DNA from 3 places in the Mesorhizobium dulcispinae genome. Region 3 is predicted to be linked to each of the others. Evidence: riboswitches for the same ligand, from Rfam matches in the RefSeq annotation. Region 3 holds a riboswitch; each other region holds the start of a gene.

Region 1 (7,158 bases), on a different contig from region 3:
AGCCCAACGGCGTAGCCGGTCCGCCCGGGCGCGCTTGGATAATCCGGGATCAATATCGCCAGCCTGCGCTCGGCTCGCTCAGTCCGTTGCAGACGAATGGACGCCGCGATGCGCTTGGCGACCTGCGCGACGCGATCGGCTTCCGGCCGGTTGGCGAAAGCGCGAAAAGCCAGCGCCGGATCGGTTTCGACCTCGCCCTTGAAGGAGATCGCGCCGGCCAGAATGCGGCCGTCGAGCTCGGGCAGCACGACATGCATGGCGAGATCGGCCGGCGCCAGGCCGCGCTGGTTCTTCTCCCACACCTCGCGCCGCGTCGTGGCGACGATGACCTGGAAGACAGGCACGCCGGCGCGGTCGAAGAGCGTTTCGGCGCCCGGCTCGGCGCCGGAGGCAAAGGCGGTGGCGGTGACGATGGCGGACGGGTGCAGCGAGGCGATGGCGCTCTCGACGAAGGTTAGAGACGCCGGGTCTTTCAGGCTGGAAACGAAGATCGGTATGGGCATCATCCCTTGCTGCCGCAGCGCTTCGACCAGCGCGTCGATGGGGGCGACGTCGGCTGCCAGCAGCATAGAGCGGTAGAACAGGATGGGGATGATGGCGGAGTCGATGTTGTCGAGGTCGAGCTCCGTCACACCCCCCTCTGTCCTGCCGGACATCTCCCCCGCAAGGGGGGAGATTGAGCTGTCATCGACGATTTCGCCAATCGCGGATGCTGCAGAAGGTTTTATTGTTGAGTTAGCAGAAGAGGCGCCGGGGCCGGTGACGGCTGATCTCCCCCCTTGCGGGGGAGATGTCCGGCAGGACAGAGGGGGGTGCGAAGGAACGCCGATATCTGAGAGGTCAGGCTTCTCCACCACGCCGACACCCGGCTGATAGTACCCCGCCTTCGGCACCCTGACCGGTTCGGCCACGGTCGCATCAGATCCCGCCAGCCTCGCCAATCTTTGCACCAGCGCGCTCATATTGGCCGGTCCGCCTTCGCGGAAATAGCCAAGCAACGCGTCGAGCTCGGCCCGCGACAACGTCGAGCCTTCAATTAATCGTTGGTCCTCGTCATGGCTTTCGCCGGGCAGCAGCGCCAGCTTGATGCCGCGGTCGCGCGCAACCGCCGCCAACTGGTCGCAGCCGTAGCGCCACCAGTCGTAACCGCCGAGGATGCGGACCAGAACGACCTTGGCATGGCGGGCGACGCTGTCGATCCACAGGTCGACCGACATCGGATGGCGGAGGTCTCGAAGGGCAGCCAACCGCATCGACGGTAGGCGCTCCGCGTCCGCCTTCCAGGCGGCGGCCAGGCCGGAGAGATCGCTGTCGGTGAAGGACAGGGCCACGACATCCGCAGGCGTCTGCCTGAGGTCGATCGGCTCGGCGAGGTCGTCGAGCGAGGCGGATGTCGTGGTGAGGATATGCATCGCGTGTCGGTTAGCCTCAGCCGGCGAGGATACGCTCGACCGCCGGGCGGTTCAGCCCCTTGAGGCCGATGACGACGAGGCGCGAACGGCGGTCGTCTTCCGCGGTCCAGGCGCGGTCGTAATAGTGGTTGACGCGCGGTCCGACCGCCTGGAGCAGGAGCCGCATCGGCTTGCCGCCGACCTCGACGAAACCTTTGACGCGCAGCACGTTTTCCTGCTCGGCGGCGAGGGCGACGCGCTTCGCCAGTTCGTCCGGATTGGCAATCGACGGGATATCGACGACGAAGGAGTCGAAATCGTCGTGCTCGTGATCGAGCTCGTCGTCGTGATGGGTCTTGCGGTTCTCGATATCGTCCTCGACGGCAAGGCCGAGGCCGAGCAGCACCGACGGGTCGACCTTGCCCTGCGTGGTCGGCACGACCTTGACGGCGCGCGCCACATGCTCGCCGATGACGGCGTTGGCGCGGGTCGCACCGGCTGCGTCCATCAGGTCGCTCTTCGACAGGATGATCAAGTCGGCGCAGGCGATCTGGTCCTCGAACACTTCCTCGACCGGATCGTCATGATCTAACGAGTCGTCGGCGGCGCGTTGCGCCTGCAGCGCGTCCATGTCGGAAGCGACGCGGCCGTCGGCCAGCGCCGGGCCGTCGACAACGGCAATGACGCCGTCGACGGTCACGCGGCTCTTGACCGTCGGCCACTGAAAAGCCTGAACCAGCGGCTTCGGCAAAGCGAGGCCGGAGGTCTCGATCAGGATGTGGTCGACCTTCGGCGTGCGCGACAGGATCTGGTCGAGCGCCGGCACGAAGTCGTCGGCGACCGTGCAGCAGATACAGCCATTGGCGAGCTCGACGATGTTTTCCTCCGGGCAAGTGTCGATGCCGCAGCCCTTCAGGATCTCGCCGTCGATGCCGACATCGCCGAACTCGTTGACGATGATCGCCAGCCGCTTGCCCTTGGCGTTCTCGAGCAGGCTACGGATCAGCGTCGTCTTGCCGGCGCCGAGGAAGCCGGTGACGACGGTGCAAGGGACACGGGAAACGGAAGCGTTCATGGTCGGTCCTTCAGGAGGTCGAGAGGAGGGATGCGGGCAACCAGGCCCCGCTTGAGAGAATCGGGCCGGCCGCGCCAAGGGATCAGGCCGTCGGTCGAGGTGGCGAAGAGCTTTGCGCCGGCAATGAGGTCGGCGCCGCTGGTTGTTTCCAGATCGCCGAAGACGTAGCTCCAGCAGCCGTCGCGCAGCAGTGCCGCGCTCAAGCGGCGCTTGCAGTTGCCGAGACATTCGACGGTGCGGATGCGGATGTTTTCGCCCGAGGCGGCGCGGCGGGCGTCTTCGGCGAGCAGGGTGCCGGCGCGCGGATGCGCATCCGAGCCGGTCTCGTCGCGGCAGGAAGAGCAGACGATGACGGTCACGTCGGCCAGCGCGTCATCGCGCTCGGACGGAATGTCCGCGATATTAGCCGAGAAACTGCCGTTGCGATCCAAAACAGGCTCCTTGCCCGGAAAACCCGCCGGGCGATCGGATTTTCAGTCTCAGACGGCAGGTCTCCTGGCTCGCGGGTCATCGCCTTGGCGCCGCCTTCCCGGGAACATCCCAGTGGTTTTCGGCTAAGGCTCGTCGCTTACAGTTGCGGGGACAGCCGCGGATTTGGGGATTTTTCTAGCCCGCACCGCATTCCCTCTTGGCTCCTCCCTTTGCCGGGAGGAGACCGTCTGGCTCGGATTTAGGCTTACGTCTATGCGCCTGTCAACGCGCGGCTACGACACCCGGATGTCGGCCAGCGCCGGACCGAGGTCGCCGGCCGGCGTCACCTCGATCGCTTCCAGGCCGAGCCATGCCTGCATCTGTTTCAGCTCCTCGAAGAGCTGCGCGGCAGTTTCCGGTGGAGCATCGGCCTCGGCATAGGCGGCATGGGCGCGCAGCACGCCGGCAGGCCGGTCCGCCCTCAGATCGACGCGGGCGACGATGCGGTCGCCGAGCAGGAACGGCAGCACGTAATAGCCATACTGGCGCTTTTCGGCCGGCGTGTAGATCTCGATGCGGTAGCGGAAGTCGAAGAGTTTTTCGGCGCGCGTTCGTTCGAAAACCACGGGATCGAAGGGAGCGAGCAGGGCGCGCGCCTCGATCCGGCGCGGGAAGCGGGCGTCCTTGTGGAGATAGGCGGCCTTGTCCCAGCCTTCGACGCGCACCGGCAGTAGCTCGCCCGCCTCGACCAGTTCCTCGATCCTGTCTTTCGTGTCGCTGGGCGCCAGGCGGAAATAATCGCGCAGGTCGCCATAGGTGGCGATGCCGTGGGCACGGGCGGAAATGCGCAGCAGCTCACGATGCGCGTCCTCGACCGAAGGTACAGGCAGGTCGAGCACGGCCTGCGGCAGAACACGCTCCGGCAGGTCGTAGTAACGTTCAAAGCCGCGCCGGTAGGCGGTGGTGATGCGCCCTGCCCAGAACAGCCATTCGAAGGCGTGCTTGGCCTCGCTCCAGCCCCACCAGCCGCCATTGCCCTTATGGCCCTCGATGTCGGAGGCGGCGATCGGCCCGCGATCGGCGACTTCCCTGTAGATCTCGTCGATCATCTCCTTGCGCTCGCGGCCCCATTTGGCGAGGCCGAGATACATTTCCTCACCCTGCTCGGCGCGCTGCATGCGCCAGCGCATCAGCGGGTAGGTCTCGACCGGCAGGAAGGAGGCCTCGTGTGCCCAGTATTCAAAGACGGCGCGCTTTCGGGTAACGGCCGCGTTGTCGAGCAAGGCAAGCGGGTAGGGGCCGAGGCGCGAATATAGCGGCATGTAGTGGGCGCGCACCACCGCGCTGACGGAGTCGATCTGGAGCAGCCCGGTGCGAGAGAGCACACGGGCGAGATGCCTGCGGTTGGGCTCGCCGCCCGGGCGGGGGTCCGTAAAGCCCTGCGCGCCGAGCGCGATGCGCCTTGCCATGCGAAGAGAGATTTTTTCCTTCATCAAGGGGCCTTTGCCTCGATCCGTTTACCTGACTTCCGGCGGGTGATTCCGGCCATGCTAGCAGCCAAATGGCGGGAGATATGTCAGGAGAGAAAAGTGGAGTAAAAAATGAAGGAAATCAAACAGGAGCGGATCGGACCAGTTTCTTCCGATATGGCGTCCAGGGCCGGATTTTGAACAAGGTTTGACTTGCGTCGCCGAAACCGCTGCGCTAACCCTCGCCGCGTTGCAGCATGGGCCCCTTTAAAACGGTTCAGCGGTTAAACTGTCACGCTTCCGCATTAGAGTCCGTTGCTGTAATCAAAGTGAATTGGCCCGCCAAAGGAAAGTCGGCGCATGAGCGCACTCCTAAGTTCGTACCTGCCCATCGTCCTCTTCATCGCAGTGGCGATGGTCGTCGGTCTCGCGCTTATCGTCGCGCCGTTCCTGGTGGCCTACCGCAATCCCGATCCGGAAAAGCTTTCCGCCTATGAATGCGGGTTCAACTCGTTCGACGACGCCCGCATGAAATTCGACATCCGCTTCTACCTGGTGTCGATCCTGTTCATCATCTTCGATCTCGAGGTCGCCTTCCTGTTTCCCTGGGCGGTGTCCTTCTCCAAGCTCGGTATGCTCGGCTTCTGGTCGATGATGGTGTTCCTGGCGGTGTTGACCATCGGCTTTGCCTATGAATGGAAAAAAGGAGCGCTGGAATGGGATTGAACGACAGTTCAGGCACCCTCGTCGCGCCGAAGCCCAAGGGCATCATCGACCCCAACACCGGCAGGCCAGTGGGGGAGGACGATCCCTTCTTCCTCGAAATCAACAACGAGTTGGCCGACAAGGGTTTTCTTGTCACCTCCACCGAAGCGCTGATCACCTGGGCGCGCAGCGGCTCGCTGATGTTCATGACCTTCGGCCTCGCCTGCTGCGCGGTCGAGATGATCCACACCTCGATGCCGCGCTACGACTCGGAGCGGTTCGGCGTCGCGCCGCGCGCGTCTCCGCGCCAGTCCGACATCATGATCGTCGCCGGCACGCTGACCAACAAGATGGCGCCGGCACTGCGTAAGGTCTACGACCAGATGCCGGAGCCGCGCTACGTCATCTCGATGGGCTCCTGCGCCAATGGCGGCGGCTACTACCATTATTCCTATTCGGTGGTGCGCGGTTGCGACCGCATCGTGCCGGTCGACATCTATGTGCCCGGCTGCCCGCCGAGCGCGGAAGCGCTGCTTTACGGCATTCTTCTGTTGCAGAAGAAGATCCGCCGCACCGGCACGATCGAACGGTGAGCCAATGACCCTGGCGTTGAACGAACTCTCCACTTATCTCGGCGAGAAGCTTTCCGGCCGCATCGGCGAGCCGGTGCTTGCCTATGGCGAACTGACGGTCCCTGTCGAGCCGGGCAATCTGATCGAGGTTGCGACCTTCCTGCGCGATGATCCGCGTTGCCAGTTCATCTCGATCATCGACATCTGCGGCGCGGACTACCCGTCGCGGGCCAAACGCTTCGACGTCGTCTACCACCTGTTGTCGCCGAAGCAGAATGTCCGCATCCGCCTGAAAGTCCAGGCCGACGAGGAGACGCTGGTGCCGTCGCTGACCGCCGTCTATCCGGGCGCCGACTGGTACGAGCGCGAGACCTATGACCTCTACGGCGTGCTGTTCTCGGACCATCCGGACCTGCGGCGCATCCTCACCGACTACGGCTTTGACGGGCATCCACTGCGCAAGGATTTCCCGCTGACCGGCTTCGTCGAAGTGCGCTACGACGACGAGGCCAAGCGCGTGATCTACGAGCCGGTCGAGCTCAAGCAGGAATTCCGCAATTTCGATTTTCTTTCTCCTTGGGAAGGGACGGACTACGTCCTGCCGGGGGATGAGAAAGCCAAGACGAATTGAGGCGCCACGATGGCTGAAACCTCCGTCCGCAACTTCAACATCAACTTCGGTCCGCAGCATCCTGCGGCGCATGGCGTTTTGCGCCTGGTGCTGGAGCTGGATGGCGAGGTTGTCGATCGCGTCGATCCGCATATCGGGCTGCTCCATCGCGGCACCGAGAAGCTGATCGAAGCCAAGACCTATTTGCAGGCCGTGCCCTATCTCGACCGACTCGACTATTGCGCGCCGATGAACCAGGAGCACGCCTTCGCTTTGGCCGCCGAGCGGCTGCTCGGCATCGAGGTGCCGAAGCGCGGCCAGTTGATCCGCGTGCTCTATTCCGAAATGGGCCGCATCATGTCGCACATCCTCAATGTGACGACGCAGGCGATGGACGTCGGCGCGCTCACCCCGCCGCTGTGGGGCTTCGTCGAGCGCGAAAAGCTGATGGTGTTCTATGAGCGTGCCTCTGGCTCGCGCATGCATGCCGCTTATTTCCGTCCCGGCGGCGTGCATCAGGATCTGCCGCAGCAGCTGATCGAGGACATCGGCAAGTGGATCGACCCGTTCCTGAAGTCGGTCGACGACCTCGACGCGCTGCTGACGCCCAACCGCATCTTCAAGCAGCGCAATGTCGATATCGGCACCGTGTCGCTAGCAGACGCCTGGGCCTGGGGTTTTTCGGGCGTGATGGTGCGCGGTTCGGGCGCTGCCTGGGACCTGCGCAAGGCGCAGCCCTATGAATGCTATTCCGAGATGGATTTCGACATTCCAGTCGGCAAGAACGGCGACTGCTACGACCGCTATCTGGTGCGCATGGAAGAGATGCGCCAGTCGGCGAAGATCATGCGCCAGTGCGTCGACCTGCTGCTCGGCAAGGAAAGCGCCGGTCCGGTATCGAACCTCGACGGCAAGGTGGTGCCGC
Region 2 (7,158 bases), on a different contig from region 3:
GAACAGACATGGATCATCTTTCGGACTCCTTGCCCGTATCCTTGCGCCGAGCAGCCCAGGCGGCAAGCGCGCTCTCGAGGCGCTGCCATTCCGCCTCGCTGCCCGGCAGGCCGGCTCGCAGGGCTTGTGGCCGGTCGGCAAAATGACGAACCAGGACGCCGCGCTCGCCCAGCGCGGAAAACAGGCTTCGGGCGTCGGACAAAGACAAATAGCAGAACAAACTGGTGCCGCCGGCGACGGGAATGTCGAAGCGGCCGAGCAGCGCGTCGAGGCGCTTGGCATCGCCTGCCAGGCGCTGTCGCATGTCGCCCTGCCACTTGATGTCCGCCAGCGCGCGGATGCCGTATTCGAGCGCAGGGCCGGCGACGGCCCAAGGCCCGAGCTGCGCCTCGAGCCGCTCGGCCGTCAACGGATCCGCGAGCGCGAAGCCGAGCCTGACTCCGGCAAGGCCGAAGAACTTGCCGAAGGAACGCAGCACGACGATGCCGCCCTGACCGACATCGCCGGCCAGGCTGTGTTCGGTTGGGCCGACATCCATGAAGGCTTCGTCGACGACCAGCAGACCGCCCTTGGCACGAAGCCGCGCGGCGAGGTCAAGCAGTCGGCTCCTCTCGATCACTCGCCCATCCGGATTATTCGGGTTGACCAGCACTGCAAGGTCGGCGTCCGACAAAGCCTCGAAATCGTTCACGTCCGCAACCGCATGGCCGGCGATCGCGGCGGCCCTGGCGTGCTCGGCATAGGTCGGACTGAGCACCAGCGCCTTGCCGGGCTTCACCAGCGAGGCGACGCGCGGCAGGAGGATCTGCGTGCCGGGCGCGGCCACAACATGCGCCGCGGACGGCGCGCCATAAGCCTTGGCCGCATTTTCGGCCAAATCGCGCAGTTGTCCTGCCTCCGGCAAACGCGACAGGGCGGTGGCGGGCAATTCGAAAAGCGGATAGGAGTGCGGATTGATACCTGTCGAGAGGTCAACGAAAGGCTGCGGCGCATGAGGAAAGAGAGCGCTTGCCCGCCCAAGGCTGCCGCCGTGGTCAACCGCCGCAATCGCTCCGCCTAGAAGCTTCATGTCGATCCTGATCGCTTTCCTGTCACTCGCCGTTGAACGTGTCCTTGGCTATCCGGACTGGCTGTTTAACGCCATCGGCCATCCGGTAACCTGGATAGGCAGGCTGATATCCTTTCTCGATCGCAGGCTCAACCGCGCCACCGATTCCGACGAATTGCGTCGCCGTCGCGGCGTCCAGGCGCTGCTGGTCATCCTGCTGGTGCCGGCGGCCATCGGCCTGACGCTGCATGTCCTGCTCTGGCTGATCTTTCCCTCAGGCCTGGTCATCGCGGCCATCCTCGCCTCTTCGCTCCTGTCGCAGAAGAGCCTCGCCGAACATGTCGAGGATGTCGCCGATGCCCTGGAGACCGGCGGCCTGACGCTCGGCCGCATCGCCGTTTCGCGCATCGTCGGCCGCGACCCGGAAAAGCTCGACAAGGCGGGCGTCGCCCGCGCCGCGATCGAAAGCCTGGCCGAGAATTTCTCCGACGGCATCGTCGCGCCCGCTTTCTGGACCGGCATCGGCGGGCTGGCCGGGGGTGCTGCCTACAAGGCAGCCAACACCGCTGATTCGATGATCGGCCACCGCACGCCGAAACATGAGGCCTTCGGCCGCGCCGCGGCGCTGTTCGACGACAGGATCAACCTGCCTGCATCGCGGCTCACCGGCCTGCTGATCGTGCTAGCGGCCTTCCTGGTCAAGGGCGCCGACCCCCGCAGCGCCTGGCAGGTGATGCGTCGCGACGCGAAGAAACACCGCTCGCCCAATGCCGGCTGGCCGGAAGCCGCTATGGCCGGTGCCCTGGGCCTATCCCTGGCCGGGCCACGCAGCTATGGCGGCGAGATCGTCGAGGACGCCTTCATGGGCGAAGGCGGCCGTCGCGAGGCCGAGAGCACCGACATCAGACAGGCGCTGAAGCTCTACCGTGTCGCCGACGGGCTGCTGATCGGCCTGTTCGCGATTCTGTCGGCGATCGTGATCTACCTGACCATTTTGATCGGCGGCTAAAACTCGATCCCCGGCTGCGCCTTCACCCCTGCCGAAAAATGGTGCTTGGTCAGCCCCATCTCGGTGACGAGGTCGGCCGCCTCGACAAGCAGCGGCTTGGCGTTGCGGCCGGTGACGACGACATGAAGGTCCTCGCGGCGCGCCTTGAGTGCGGCGACCACCTTTTCCAGATCGAGGTAATCGTAGCGGAGCGCGATGTTGAGCTCGTCGAGCACCACGAGGCTGACGGACGGATCGGCCATCAGCTCTATCGCCTTCGCCCAGGCGGCCTCGGCGGCGGCGATGTCGCGCTTCAGGTCCTGGGTCTCCCAGGTGAAGCCCTCGCCCATCGCGTGCCAGACAACGCGATCGCCGAAAGCGGCGAAGGCATCCTTCTCGCCGGTGTGCCATTTGCCCTTGATGAACTGGACGACGCCGACGCGCTTGCCATAACCGAGCATCCTCAGCGCCAGGCCGAAGGCGGCCGTGGTCTTGCCCTTGCCCGGCCCGGTGTTGACGATGAGCAGTCCCTTCTCGATCGTCTTGCCGGCCACCTCGGCATCCTGCACCGCCTTGCGCTTGGCCATCTTGGCGCGATGGCGCTCGGCGTCCCTGTCGTCGATGGTCTTGTCGTCGATCTCGGCCATGTCACTTCACCTTAAGCGGCAGCCCCGCCACCATCATCAGCACCGAATCGGCAACCGCCGCGACCTGCTGGTTGAGTCGGCCGGCGGCGTCGCGGAACCGGCGCGCCAGCGCATTGTCCGGCACGATGCCGAGCCCGACTTCGTTCGACACCACGAACCAGGGCCCGCGCGGCCGCGACAGCACGTCTGACAGCCGCCGACACTCGGCCTCGATATCATGGTCCGCCAGCATATGATTGGTCAGCCACAATGTCAGGCAGTCGATGAGCACCGGCTGGTGATCGGGCAAGGCCTCGATCGCGCCGGTGAGGTCGAGCGGCGCATCGACAGTGACCCAGCCCTCGCCTCGCCGCGAGCGATGCAGTGCGATGCGCTCGCGCATCTCGTCGTCGTAGGCTTGCGCTGTGGCGATATAGGTCCAGGGCGACGGGCTTGCCGTCACCAGGGTCTCGGCATGCGCGCTCTTGCCGGAGCGCGCACCGCCGACGATGAAGGTCAGGCGACCCTTGGCGCGATCAGGCAAAGCTGTCGCGCAGGCTAGCCGCCGTGCCGGTGAAGCGGCCGCGCACCACGCCGACGACGGCCCCCAGCACCAGCCAGAACACCAGATCGGTGAGCGTCACCGCCACCACGAACTGGTGATGCAGCCCTTCCGGGATCGCCGTCTCGAAACTGTCGGGCTGCGGCGCGCCGACGATATGCGGCCCAACGATCAGCACGACCGCCAGGACAGCCAGCGGCAGCGATTTGCGGAAGGCGATCAAGCCGAGGCCGATCGCAGTCGCGGCCACCGTCGAAATCCACCAGATCTGGCGCGGCAACAGCTCGGCCGCCGGCATCGCCGGCAGTTCGGGCGGCAGGCCGAGCCCGGGCGCCAGCGTGAACACCGCAAAACCGGCGAGGCCCCAGAACACGCCCTGGCGCCAGTTGCCGATGCCGCCGGCGAATTCGGAGACCGCGACCAGGACCAGTGCGAAGCCGATGCCGGTGACGATGTTGGCGACGACGTTGAAGGCGAAGCGCTCGAAGCCATCGGCCGGCGCCCAGCCCTCGTCCTCGGCCGGGGCAGCCGCTTCGGCAGGCGCCGGGGCGGCGCTGCTCATCGCGTTGTCCGCCGGAGCGGCAGAGCTCGTCACATTGCTGTCGGTGGCTGTGGCGGCGTGGTCATGATGATGGCCGCCGCCGGCCTCTTCATAGACTTCCGCCTTGAGGATCAGCGGCACGGTCGCATAGGCCTGCATGCAGGCGAGCACGATGCCCGCCACGAGCCCCGCGATCGCCGCGATGAACACGACGTTGCGAAACAGATTCATGATGTCAGGCCTTGCTCAGTGGCAGGGAAAAGCCATCGAATGGCGATAGTCGTGCGCAGCGTTGTGGACCGCATCGATATGCGAGAAGCCGACAAAGCCGACGACGAAAATGCCGAGCAGCGCGGCGAGCGCCAGCTGCATGACGCGCGACTGCGAGGAGACGGAAGCGCCGAGGGAAACGGAAGCGGTATTCATGTCTGGTCCTTTCGCCCTCCACCCGAGGGCATCGAAGTCAACTTTCCGGTCGCCGGCAGGTCTCCTGGCTCGCGGATCCGCGCCCTTCCCCACCTTCCCGAGGAAAATCCTCAGTGGTTTATGGAGAGGACTACCGCACACAGTTGCGGGGGCAGCCACGGCTTTGGGCAGAAACTCCGCCCTCACCGCATTCCCTCTTGGCTCCAAAAACGGAACCGACGACGCGATGGACTATAGGCAGAATCGCCGCGCCCGGCAAACCAAATTCCGTCACGCCGCAGCGTGATTGCGGCACGGGTTTTGGATTAGGATGCGGCAATCCGCTCGGCAACCAGCTGCTGCAATCGCCACAAATGGCGGTCATGAATGCCGCGCTGCTCGAGGTTCTTCACCGTGTTGTAGAGATAGTCGGCGCCCGAACCCCAGTGGCCGCACGACGTCGCCAGCCGCTCGACCACCACTTTTTCCTCGATCGGGCCGGCATAGGTGGTGCCCTTGCGGTTGATGACGAAGGCCAGAGCCCGGAAGGGTCCGTCGTCGCTCATCAAGTTGAGGAGCCGCGGATGGTAGCTGGTCGGCTTCAGCGTCATCTCGCGGCGGAAAAGCTTGTCCAATGCCTGCCGGCGGTCGCCACCGTTCAGACGGAAAGCAACGCCCTTGCATTGGCCGCCGCGGTCCAGCGCCATCATGAGGCCAGGCTGCTCCTTGGTGCCGCGCCAGCGCGTCATGTTCATGCAGAAGGAGCGATGCCAGCCGCGCGCGACGGCGACCCGCTCCTCGACATGCTCTATCTCCGGCTTCCAGATCAGCGATCCGTAGCCAAAGAGCCAGAGCGGCTCGGCGGCGGGGAGTTCGGCTTCCATGGTGTCCAGCATCGCATCATAGTCGGCATCGTCCAGATGCGACGCGTTTGGATCGGGGCCACTGTCTTCGACGACTCGAAAGCAGCGGGCGACCAGATCCTCGGTGAGCGACATCGTTCTTGCAGGCATGTTTTTGCGACCCCGACCAGCCGGCAAGCGCCAGCCTCGGGAAACGACCTTAAGGGCGGTGCCTGACCACCACAATGGCCGCGCGATTGACAACGGCCTTGCCCAGGTGTCGGCTGTCTGCAGCCAGGGAGAAGCCCATGCAGCCGAATCCGAGCGAACGCAATCTCTACAATGGCCTGACCCACCTCGAGCCGACACTGCCCGCAGCGGCCTATCGGGAAGCCGACGCTTACCGGCGCGATCTCGAAGCGATCTGGTACCGGAGCTGGCTGATGGTCTGCCGCGAGGCCGATCTCGCGGCGCCGCTAGCCTTTCGAACCGTGCGCATAGGCTCGCAGGAGATCGTCGTGCTGCGCGACGAGACCGGCAGCTTGCGTGCCTTCCACAACACCTGCCGGCATCGCGGCTCGCAGCTTTGCCAGGAAAGCGCGGGACGGCTGAAGGCAAGGCTGCTCACCTGCCCCTACCATGCCTGGTCCTATTCGCTGCGCGGCGATCTTGTCCGCGTGCCGTCGAAATCACTCCCCGAAGGCTTCGACAAGGCCGACTATCCGCTTTACCGCGTGGCGCTGTCGGTTTGGCGCGGCTTCGTCTTCGTCAACCTTGCCGAGGATGCTGGCCGTTCGGCGGAAGCCTCCTTCGATCGCGCCTCCAGCGATCTTTCCAACTGGCCGCTGGAGACGCTCGTCACCGGGCACCGGCTCAGCAAGGTGATGAACTGCAACTGGAAGATTTTCTGGGAGAACTTCAACGAATGCCTGCACTGCCCGGGCGTGCACAAGGACCTGTCGCGGCTGGTGCCGATCTATGGCCGCGGCCTGATGGCAAGGCACGACGACCCGGAATGGGCGCGCCACGCCGATAATGACGCGCCGGAGTTTTCCGGCGGCCTGCGCGCCGGCGCCGAGACCTGGTCGCGCGACGGGCGTGTCCATGGCCCGGTCTTTGCCGGCCTGACCCCTGCCGAGCGCGCCGCCGGGCAGACTTACGCCACCAGCCTGCCCTCGATGTTCATCGTCGGCCATGTCGACTATGTCCGCACGGTGCGGCTAAGCCCGCTCGGACCGGAGCAGACCGAGCTCACCGCAGAATGGCTGTTCGCGCCCGATGCGCTGGCACAAACCGATATCGACAACATCGTTGCCTTCGGCACCCAGGTGCTCGAAGAGGATGCCGCGATCTGCGAGGTCAACCAGAAAGGCCTGCGCTCGATCCGCCACCAGGCCGGCGTGCTGATGCCCGAGGAATATGATTTGCGCCGCTTCCACGAATGGGTGCGCGGGCGCCACGCGGCGATCAAAACGACTTCGGCAGATAGCGCCAGGTGAAGAAGCCGCAGAAAGCGGCCAGTATGCCGAGCGTGACGAAGACCGAACCGAGGTCGAAGAAGGAGAGCACGACCGAATAGACCAGCGGCGGCGTCAGCTCGGAAAAGTCGAGATAGGTGCGGTAGACCGCCGCCATCTGCGCCCGTTCATAGGAGCGTACCGAGCGCATGAAGGCGGTCGAGCCCAGCGCGTCGATTGCAATGGTGAACAAGGCGCCGCAGAGCAGGAAGGCGGCGGTGAGCAGCGGCGCGGCTTCGCCGACGCCGCCCGCAGCAAAAAGCATCGCCGCCATGGCGAAATAGGCGAAGGTCATGGTGCGCCTGCCGCCGAAGCGCTTGCCCGCCTTGCCCCAGAAGATCGCCATGAACAACAACGCATTGCCTGCCGAAACCAGCAGCCCGCCGGCAAGCTTGCCCTCGCCGGTGATCACCATGAACAGCGGGCCATAGACGAAGAAGGTCGTCCAGAAGCAGGAGCGGCCGAAAGCGATCAGCCAGGCGAGACGCAGCCGCGGCTGCGCGATGAAGCGGCCGATATTGGCAAGCGGATTGGCCGGGCGGCTCTTGCCGGGACGGATCGATGGGTTGTCGCCCAGCCGATAGGTCCAGAACAGCGCGAGCGGCGCCAGCGCGAAGGCCACGACCACA
Region 3 (7,158 bases):
CGCCCGGTTCGAGACGCTGGCGACAAGCTCTTCGCCCGAGGATCTGGAGCTGGCGCTTGACGTTTACCGCGGCGACCTGCTCGACGGCCTTGGCCTGAAAGAGGAGCCGTTCGAGGACTGGCTACGGGTCGAGCGCGAGCGACTGAGGACAATCGCGATCGCGGCGCTGGATAGGCTGGTCGCGCATTACAGCGCATCGAACGACCTTTCATCCGGCGTGCGCACGGCCGTGCGACTGCTCGCTATGGAACCCTTGCGCGAAGACATCCACCGCGCCCTGATGCGGGCCTATGCCGCGCAGGGCCGGATCAATCTTGCACTGAAGCAGTACGAGCTCTGCCGTGACGCGCTGCAGCGGGATCTCGCCCTGCCGCCCGAACCGGAAACCCACCAGTTATACCAGACGCTGAGAGCACGCCGGACGGGCTCGTCTTCCCAGACGCGACATCCGGCTGCCATCACCGAGCCGCCGCCCGGTTCCCAGGCAAAGGCCGACGGCGGCGAGTCCATGCGGCCGCAGACCCACTATGTCAAATCGGCAGGGACCAACATCGCCTACCAGGTGACCGGCGACGGGCCGATCGACCTGCTATATGTCCAGGGATGGGTCTCCAACCTCGACGTTGCCTGGGATTCACCGAGGTATTCGCATGTGCTCAAGCGGCTCGGCACCTTCTCGCGCCTGATCCGCATCGACAAGCGCGGCACCGGTTTGTCCGACCGCAATGTCGGCCTGCCGACGCTCGAAGAGCGGATGGAGGATGTACGTGCCGTTCTGGACGCGGCCGGCTCCAGGCGCACTGTCCTGTTCGGCAGTTCGGTGGGCGCCCCGATGTGCATGCTTTTCGCCGCCACCTATCCCGAGCGCACGGCCGCGATCGTGCTCACCGGTGCCTACGCCAGGGGTTCATGGGCGAAGGATTATCCCTGGGCGAGAACTGTCGAGCAGGTGCAGCAGGATATCGACGCTGTCGAGAGGCAGTGGGGCAAGCCCGCCGATATGAGCAACGCCGCGCCCAGCCTGATCGAAAACATGATCGAGCGCGAGTGGTTCGCCGCCTATCTCAGAAATTCGGCCTCGCCCGCCGACGCGATCGCACTCTGGCGATGGGGCACGGAAATCGACGTTCGCGATATCCTGCCCGCCATCCATGTTCCGACGCTGATCGTGCAGAGGACGGGCGATCGCTGGGTAAGACCGGAGGAAGGGCGCTTTCTGGCGGCGCATATCGAAGGTGCCAGATACGTCGAGCTTGCCGGCAGGGATCACGTGATCTGGGGCGAGGGCTGCGGCCGCCTGGTCGACGAGATCCGGAGCTTCGTGACCGGCGTCCTGCCCTCGGTTCCGAGCGAGCGCGTGCTGCTCTCCGTGCTGGCGCTGAAGATCGAGGCTGCCGGCGAGCAGGCGATTGAGCAATGCACGGATGCGATTCGGGACGAGTTGGCGCTGTTCCACGGCAAGGAGATCAGGCGCTTGGGCGACAGGCTGCTTGCCGTCTTCCAGCGGCCGACCCGCTCGATCCAGTGCGGGATTGCGATAGGTGAACGGTTGAAACTTTCCGGTGTCGATGCTCGCGCGGCAATCCACATTGGGGAGTGCGAAGCGTGCGGCGAGGACTTCTCCGGCATCGCCATCGAGGTCTCGTCGCGGCTGCTGGACCATGCCCGGCCGGGCGAGACCATCGTATCGCGGACGGTGCGCGATCTAATAGCCGGTTCGGGCCTAACATTCGAGGAGCGTGGCAAGATGGAAGCCGACGGCTTTCCTGGCGCGCTTCAGTTCCTTGCGGTCACAGGAAAGATCCAGCCCATGATGGGCTAGCATATCGTCCACCGCCACGTCGGAAATATTCTAGCCAAGCTCGACCTGCCTTCGCGCGCCGCGGCAGCGGCACATGCCGCCGCCCATGGGCTTGTCCGACTGCATGAGCCGGACTGGAGTGGAAAGTGGCGCCAATTTGTGTTCGACGTCAGGTCGCGGCATTCAAGCCGCCAGTCGAGGGTCTGCTCAAAAAGGGTCAGCCTCCCCCAATGATGCGGATTGCCCACAGGGTATGCACCGGTTTTGGGACGGCATGGCGGTGCTCAAGATTGACAATCACCGGGGCGAGCGCATCCTTCCCGGCCAACTCTGTGGTGGGAGAGTCGGGGCCATGTGGGACTTCAGCATCGGCCGGTCGGTGTCCATCATGATGCGGACATGGCCGTTCATCGTCTTTCGCATGATCGTCTATTTCGGCATCACGGTGGCCTACATCATCGCGACCGGCACCGGCGCCAGCGTCGGCTACGGCGTCGGCCACATCTCGACCGACCCCGACGGTCCGATGTCGTTTGCCTTGTGGGGCGGGGTCGTCGGCTTCGGTGTCGTCTCGATCGCCGTCTACTGGATCCGCGAATATATCCTCTACGTTCTCAAGGCCGGCCACATCGCCGTCATGGTCCACCTGATCGACGGCCACGACGTTCCCGACGGCCAGGGCCAGATCGCCTATGCGCGCGAGGTGGTGACCAAGCGCTTCGCCGAGGCCAATATCCTTTTCGTTGTCGACCAACTGGTGAAAGGCGCCATCCGCGCCATTACCGGCCTGATCGGCGGCATCGCCGCCTTCCTGCCCATTCCAGGCTTGAGCGGCATCGTCAGCTTCATCAACACCGTCATTCGGCTATCGCTGACCTATGTCGACGAGATCATCCTCGGCTACAACATCCGCATCAATTCAAACTCGCCTTTCGAGACCGCCAGGCAAGGCGTCGTGCTCTACGCGCAGAACGGCAAGCACATGGTCAAGAACGCCGTCTGGCTGGCGGTGATCATGTGGGGCGTGTCCTTCGTCATCTTCCTTTTGATGCTCGCCCCCGCAGCCGCCATCCTCTGGGTCATGCCCGGGCAGCTTGCCGGCTGGGCCTTCGTTCTGGCCATCGTCTTTGCCTGGGCCTTCAAGGCCGCCTTCATCGAGCCCTTCGCCATCGCCTCGCTGATGCAGGTCTATTTTGCCGCCATCGAGGGCCAGGTGCCCAATCCGGAATGGGACCAGCGCCTGGCAGAGGCCTCGTCGAAATTCAGGGAGCTTCGCGACAAGGCGCTCGGCTCTTTCGGCGGCTCGCGCTGGGATTCGCCCCGGGCGGCCTGATCAGCAGCCCTCACTACGAAGGCAGCCTGATCACGGGTTCGCCCGTTCGCCGGAACCGAGGCGGGCGATCGCCGACTTGAGCGGCTCCTCGCCGGCGCCGCAAAAGGTCTCGCTCATCACCAGCTCGCCGAGCGGCAGGCGCTTGCCCCAGCCATGCGCCTCGAGGTCCGGCCGCGGCGCGAATTCCGACACCCGCCCGACGCACAGATAGGCGATCGGCGTCACATGCTCGGGGATCGACAACAGCCGCTTCAGCGCCTCGGTCTCGATGATGCTCACCCAGCCGACGCCGACGCTTTCGGCGCGCGCCGCCAGCCAGAAATTCTGCACGGCGCAGACGGTGCTGTAGAGGTCCATTTCCGGATTGTGCCAGCGCCCGAGCGGCGAGTCTTTTGACCGCTGGCGGTCGCAGGTGATGCAGAGGTTGAGCGCGCTTTCGCAGATGCCTTCGAGCTTCAGCTTGCGGTAGAGCGCCTGCCGCTCCGCCTCGATCGCCGGCAGTTCCTGCTCGCGCGCGGCCAGAAACAGGTCGCGCACCTGCCGTCGCCTTGCCGCATCGCGGATGACGATGAAGTTCCACGGCTGCATGTAGCCGACCGACGGCGCGTGATGGGCTGCCATGAGCAGCCGCGCCAGCACGCCATCATCGAGATCGTCGCCAACGAAATGGCTGCGCACGTCGCGCCTGGTGAACATCGCCCGGTAAACGGCATCGCGCGCCGATTGGTCAAAGTCGTCGCCGCCGGTAGCGGCCATTCGTGCCTGCATCGCTTGTCCCCTTGCGATAAGCAGTCCTCCGCTTGACCATGCGGACGACTATGTCTGCCGGGCCGGTCTTCTGGCTTGGGATCGACCCGCATCCGGCGCCTTCCCGTCATTGACAGTGGCTTTTGCCGGCGCGGTCCCCCTCACAGCGTTGGGCACGCCACGGAATTCAACCGTGTTCCCGATTCTCCCGCGTCGCGGGCACCAGGCAGCGGCAGGACTCTATCGCGAAGCGGAAGCCGCGCCAATGCCGCCAGCGACACGATCAGGCGCGATTTTCCCCAATCTATCGGCGCTGAAACATGGCTATCCGGGCGACAGGTGCCTAGATTAGGCGCCATGACCACTCGTCTCTACACACATCCGGTATTCCTGGAACACCTCACGCCGGCCGGCCACCCCGAGCGGCCCGACCGCCTGCGCGCCATCGAGCGCGTGCTGGACGACGAGGCTTTTTCGGCGCTCGACCGCATCAAGGCGCCGGAAGGCGACGAGGCGACCATCCTCTATGCGCACCCCGCGGATTTCGTTGAGCGGGTGCGCGCGGCCATTCCCGAGACCGGCATCGTCTCGATCGATGCCGATACCAGCGCCAGCCCGAAGAGCTGGCATGCGGCGGTGACGGCGATCGGCGCGGCAAACGCCGCGGTCGATGACGTCTTCGAAGGCCGCGCCGCCAATGTCTTCGTCGCCGCGCGCCCGCCCGGCCATCACGCCGAAAAGACCACCGCGATGGGCTTTTGCCTGTTCAACACCGCGGCGATCGCGGCCCGCTACGCGCAGAAAAAGCACCAGGCCGAGCGCGTCGCGATTGTCGACTGGGACGTCCACCACGGCAACGGCACGCAGGACATTTTCTGGGACGACCCGTCGGTGCTCTATTGCTCGACGCACCAGATGCCGCTTTATCCGGGCACCGGCGCCAAGAGCGAAACCGGCGTGGGTAACATCGTCAACGCGCCGCTCGCGCCGAGCACCGGCAGCGACACGTTCCGCGACGCCTTCCTGTCGCGCGTGCTGCCGTCGATCGACGCTTTCAAGCCGGACCTGATCATCATTTCCGCCGGTTTCGACGCGCACCATCGCGACCCGCTGGCCGAAATCAACCTGACCGAGGATGATTTCGACTGGGCGACCGGCCAGCTGATGGAGCGCGCCGGGCGCCACAGCGGCAACCGGCTCGTCAGCCTGCTCGAGGGCGGCTACGATCTGCAAGGACTGGCATTTTCGGTCGCCGCCCATGTCGGGCGGCTGATGAAGGGATGAATGATGGCTGATGAAGCTAACCAAGACGTCAAGGCGATGAGCTTCGAACAGGCGCTCGACGCGCTGGAGAAGATCGTCGATGACCTGGAGCGCGGCGACGTCCCGCTCGACCAGTCGATCAAGATCTACGAGCGCGGCGAGGCGTTGAAGGCCCATTGCGACCGGCTGCTCAAGGCGGCCGAGGACAAGGTCGAGAAGATCAGGCTGTCGCGCGACGGCAAGCCGGTAGGAACGGAGCCGCTCGACGCCGAGTAAGGTGTATTGATATTCAGGTGAGGCCGGCCTGCAAATGGCGGTCTTCTGCCGAAGCACTCATGAGTGGCGTGGCAGGTAAATTAAGGCTACGGTCGGCGTAGGCCGGTGCTCACGTACTTCAAGTACGCTCCGCTCCGGCTCTTGGAACCCGCCATTTTCGGCTCGGCCTGACCTGAATCTCAACACACCCCGGTGATAGTCCCGACTGGCGGGGACACGATAAGACAGGAGGCCTGCAAGCATGTGCCGAAACATCAAGACCCTGTTCAATTTCGATCCGCCGGCGACCGATGACGAGGTCCATGACGCGGCGCTGCAGTTCGTGCGCAAGCTGAGCGGCTCGACCAGGCCGTCCAAGCGCAACGAGCATGCCTTCCACCATGCCGTCGAGGCGATCGCTGCCGCCGCGCGCGAGCTGCTGGACAGCCTCGAAACCACCCAGCATCCCCGCAATCGTGAGGAAGAGGCGGCCAAGGCGAAAGCCAGGTCCGCGCTCCGCTTCGCCTGAGGTGCGACATGAGCTTCTTTCCGGGAAACGATCCTGAGGCCGGCGACGCGTTTGCCTGCGACCAGATCGAGTTGATGGTCATCCCCAACGCCAAGGACATTGGCGGCTTCGAGGTCCGCCGCGCCTTGCCGACCGCGAAACGCCGGCTGGTCGGCCCGTTCATCTTTTTCGACCGCATGGGGCCGGCCATCCTGCGCGCCGGCCATGCGATCGACGTTCGCCCGCATCCGCATATCGGGCTTTCCACCGTCACCTATCTTTTCGACGGCAAGATCAGGCATCGCGACTCGCTCGGCACCGAAATGGTGATCGCTCCCGGCGACGTGAACCTGATGACCGCCGGCCGCGGCATCGTTCATTCCGAGCGCACGCCGGAGGAGCTGCGCGGCGCGCCGATGTCGATCTCCGGCCTGCAGACCTGGCTGGCGCTGCCGGATAGCCAGGAGGAGATCGCCCCGGTGTTTGCGAACACGTCGGTGGTAAGCCTGCCCGAGATCGACGCCGAAGGCGTCAGCGGCCGTATCGTGATCGGCGAATTTTCCGGGCTGCGCTCGCCCGTCGCGACCGCTTCGGAGACGCTCTATGCCGATCTCAGGCTGGCGGCGGGCGCCAGCGTGAAGATTCCCGCCGATGCCGAGGAACGCGCCATCTATACGCTGGAGGGCGAGGTTTCGATCGCCGGCGACCGCTTTCCTGCGGAGCGGCTGCTGGTGTTCAAACCGGGCGTGGAGATCGTCGTTTCGTCCGAGCGCGGGGCGCATTTCATGCTGTTCGGCGGAGCATCGCTCGGCTCCAAGCGTTATATCTGGTGGAATTTCGTTTCGTCCTCCAAAGAACGCATCGAGCAGGCCAAGGAAGAATGGAAGACGGGCCGCTTCGATATCGTTCCTGGCGATGAGGAAGAATTCATTCCGCTGCCGGAAGGTTAGAGCAGGAAAGCCGTCCTGCGCCAGCCGCGTCACTGACACGCATTTACATTCGCCTGCCGGCGGCATATTTCGCGCATGATCACGGCGCATATGTGTGAAGGTTGGAGCAATTCCAGGAAAAGTGTGAAACGGTTTTCCCGGAATTGCGTGAAAACAAGGAGACAGAGCGGTCCCGTGAAACGGTTAACCGCTCTGATGCAAGGTTAAGATTTCAGCAGGCCGCACCAGAGTGAACCCGAAGCCCGACACGCCACTTCTCGACAAGGTCCGCATTCCCGCGGATTTGCGAGCGCTCGAGGAA

The links. A riboswitch is a leader RNA that binds a small molecule or an ion and turns the genes downstream of it on or off. The one in region 3 is predicted to bind cobalamin.
Region 1: linked by a shared signal. The riboswitch ahead of RFN30_RS30420 (DUF1636 family protein) and the one ahead of bluB (5,6-dimethylbenzimidazole synthase) in region 3 are both predicted to bind cobalamin.
Region 2: linked by a shared signal. The riboswitch ahead of RFN30_RS27250 (CbtB domain-containing protein) and the one ahead of bluB (5,6-dimethylbenzimidazole synthase) in region 3 are both predicted to bind cobalamin.

What each region holds. Positions count from the first base shown of each region.
Region 1 covers NZ_JAVIIY010000027.1:24,055-31,212, reverse strand. The annotation lists gene RFN30_RS30430 (cobaltochelatase subunit CobN) at 1-1,412, opposite strand, end outside; gene cobW (cobalamin biosynthesis protein CobW) at 1,429-2,466, opposite strand; gene RFN30_RS30420 (DUF1636 family protein) at 2,463-2,897, opposite strand; cobalamin riboswitch at 2,935-3,141, opposite strand; gene RFN30_RS30415 (winged helix-turn-helix domain-containing protein) at 3,171-4,370, opposite strand; gene RFN30_RS30410 (NADH-quinone oxidoreductase subunit A) at 4,707-5,072, shown strand; gene RFN30_RS30405 (NuoB/complex I 20 kDa subunit family protein) at 5,063-5,644, shown strand; gene RFN30_RS30400 (NADH-quinone oxidoreductase subunit C) at 5,649-6,254, shown strand; gene RFN30_RS30395 (NADH-quinone oxidoreductase subunit D) at 6,264-7,158, shown strand, end outside.
Region 2 covers NZ_JAVIIY010000017.1:89,540-96,697, forward strand. The annotation lists gene RFN30_RS27220 (tyrosine phosphatase family protein) at 1-17, opposite strand, end outside; gene cobD (threonine-phosphate decarboxylase CobD) at 14-1,069, opposite strand; gene cbiB (adenosylcobinamide-phosphate synthase CbiB) at 1,068-2,057, shown strand; gene cobO (cob(I)yrinic acid a,c-diamide adenosyltransferase) at 2,054-2,683, opposite strand; gene cobU (bifunctional adenosylcobinamide kinase/adenosylcobinamide-phosphate guanylyltransferase) at 2,685-3,206, opposite strand; gene RFN30_RS27245 (CbtA family protein) at 3,199-3,996, opposite strand; gene RFN30_RS27250 (CbtB domain-containing protein) at 4,012-4,191, opposite strand; cobalamin riboswitch at 4,229-4,426, opposite strand; gene RFN30_RS27255 (gamma-glutamylcyclotransferase) at 4,497-5,183, opposite strand; gene RFN30_RS27260 (aromatic ring-hydroxylating oxygenase subunit alpha) at 5,321-6,511, shown strand; partial or broken gene RFN30_RS27265 (MFS transporter) at 6,480-7,158, opposite strand, start outside.
Region 3 covers NZ_JAVIIY010000001.1:331,845-339,002, forward strand. The annotation lists gene RFN30_RS01515 (alpha/beta fold hydrolase) at 1-1,822, shown strand, start outside; gene RFN30_RS01520 (hypothetical protein) at 2,154-3,134, shown strand; gene bluB (5,6-dimethylbenzimidazole synthase) at 3,165-3,902, opposite strand; cobalamin riboswitch at 3,946-4,123, opposite strand; gene RFN30_RS01530 (histone deacetylase family protein) at 4,239-5,165, shown strand; gene RFN30_RS01535 (exodeoxyribonuclease VII small subunit) at 5,169-5,420, shown strand; gene RFN30_RS01540 (DUF2277 domain-containing protein) at 5,662-5,928, shown strand; gene RFN30_RS01545 (pirin family protein) at 5,937-6,857, shown strand; gene dxs (1-deoxy-D-xylulose-5-phosphate synthase) at 7,087-7,158, shown strand, end outside.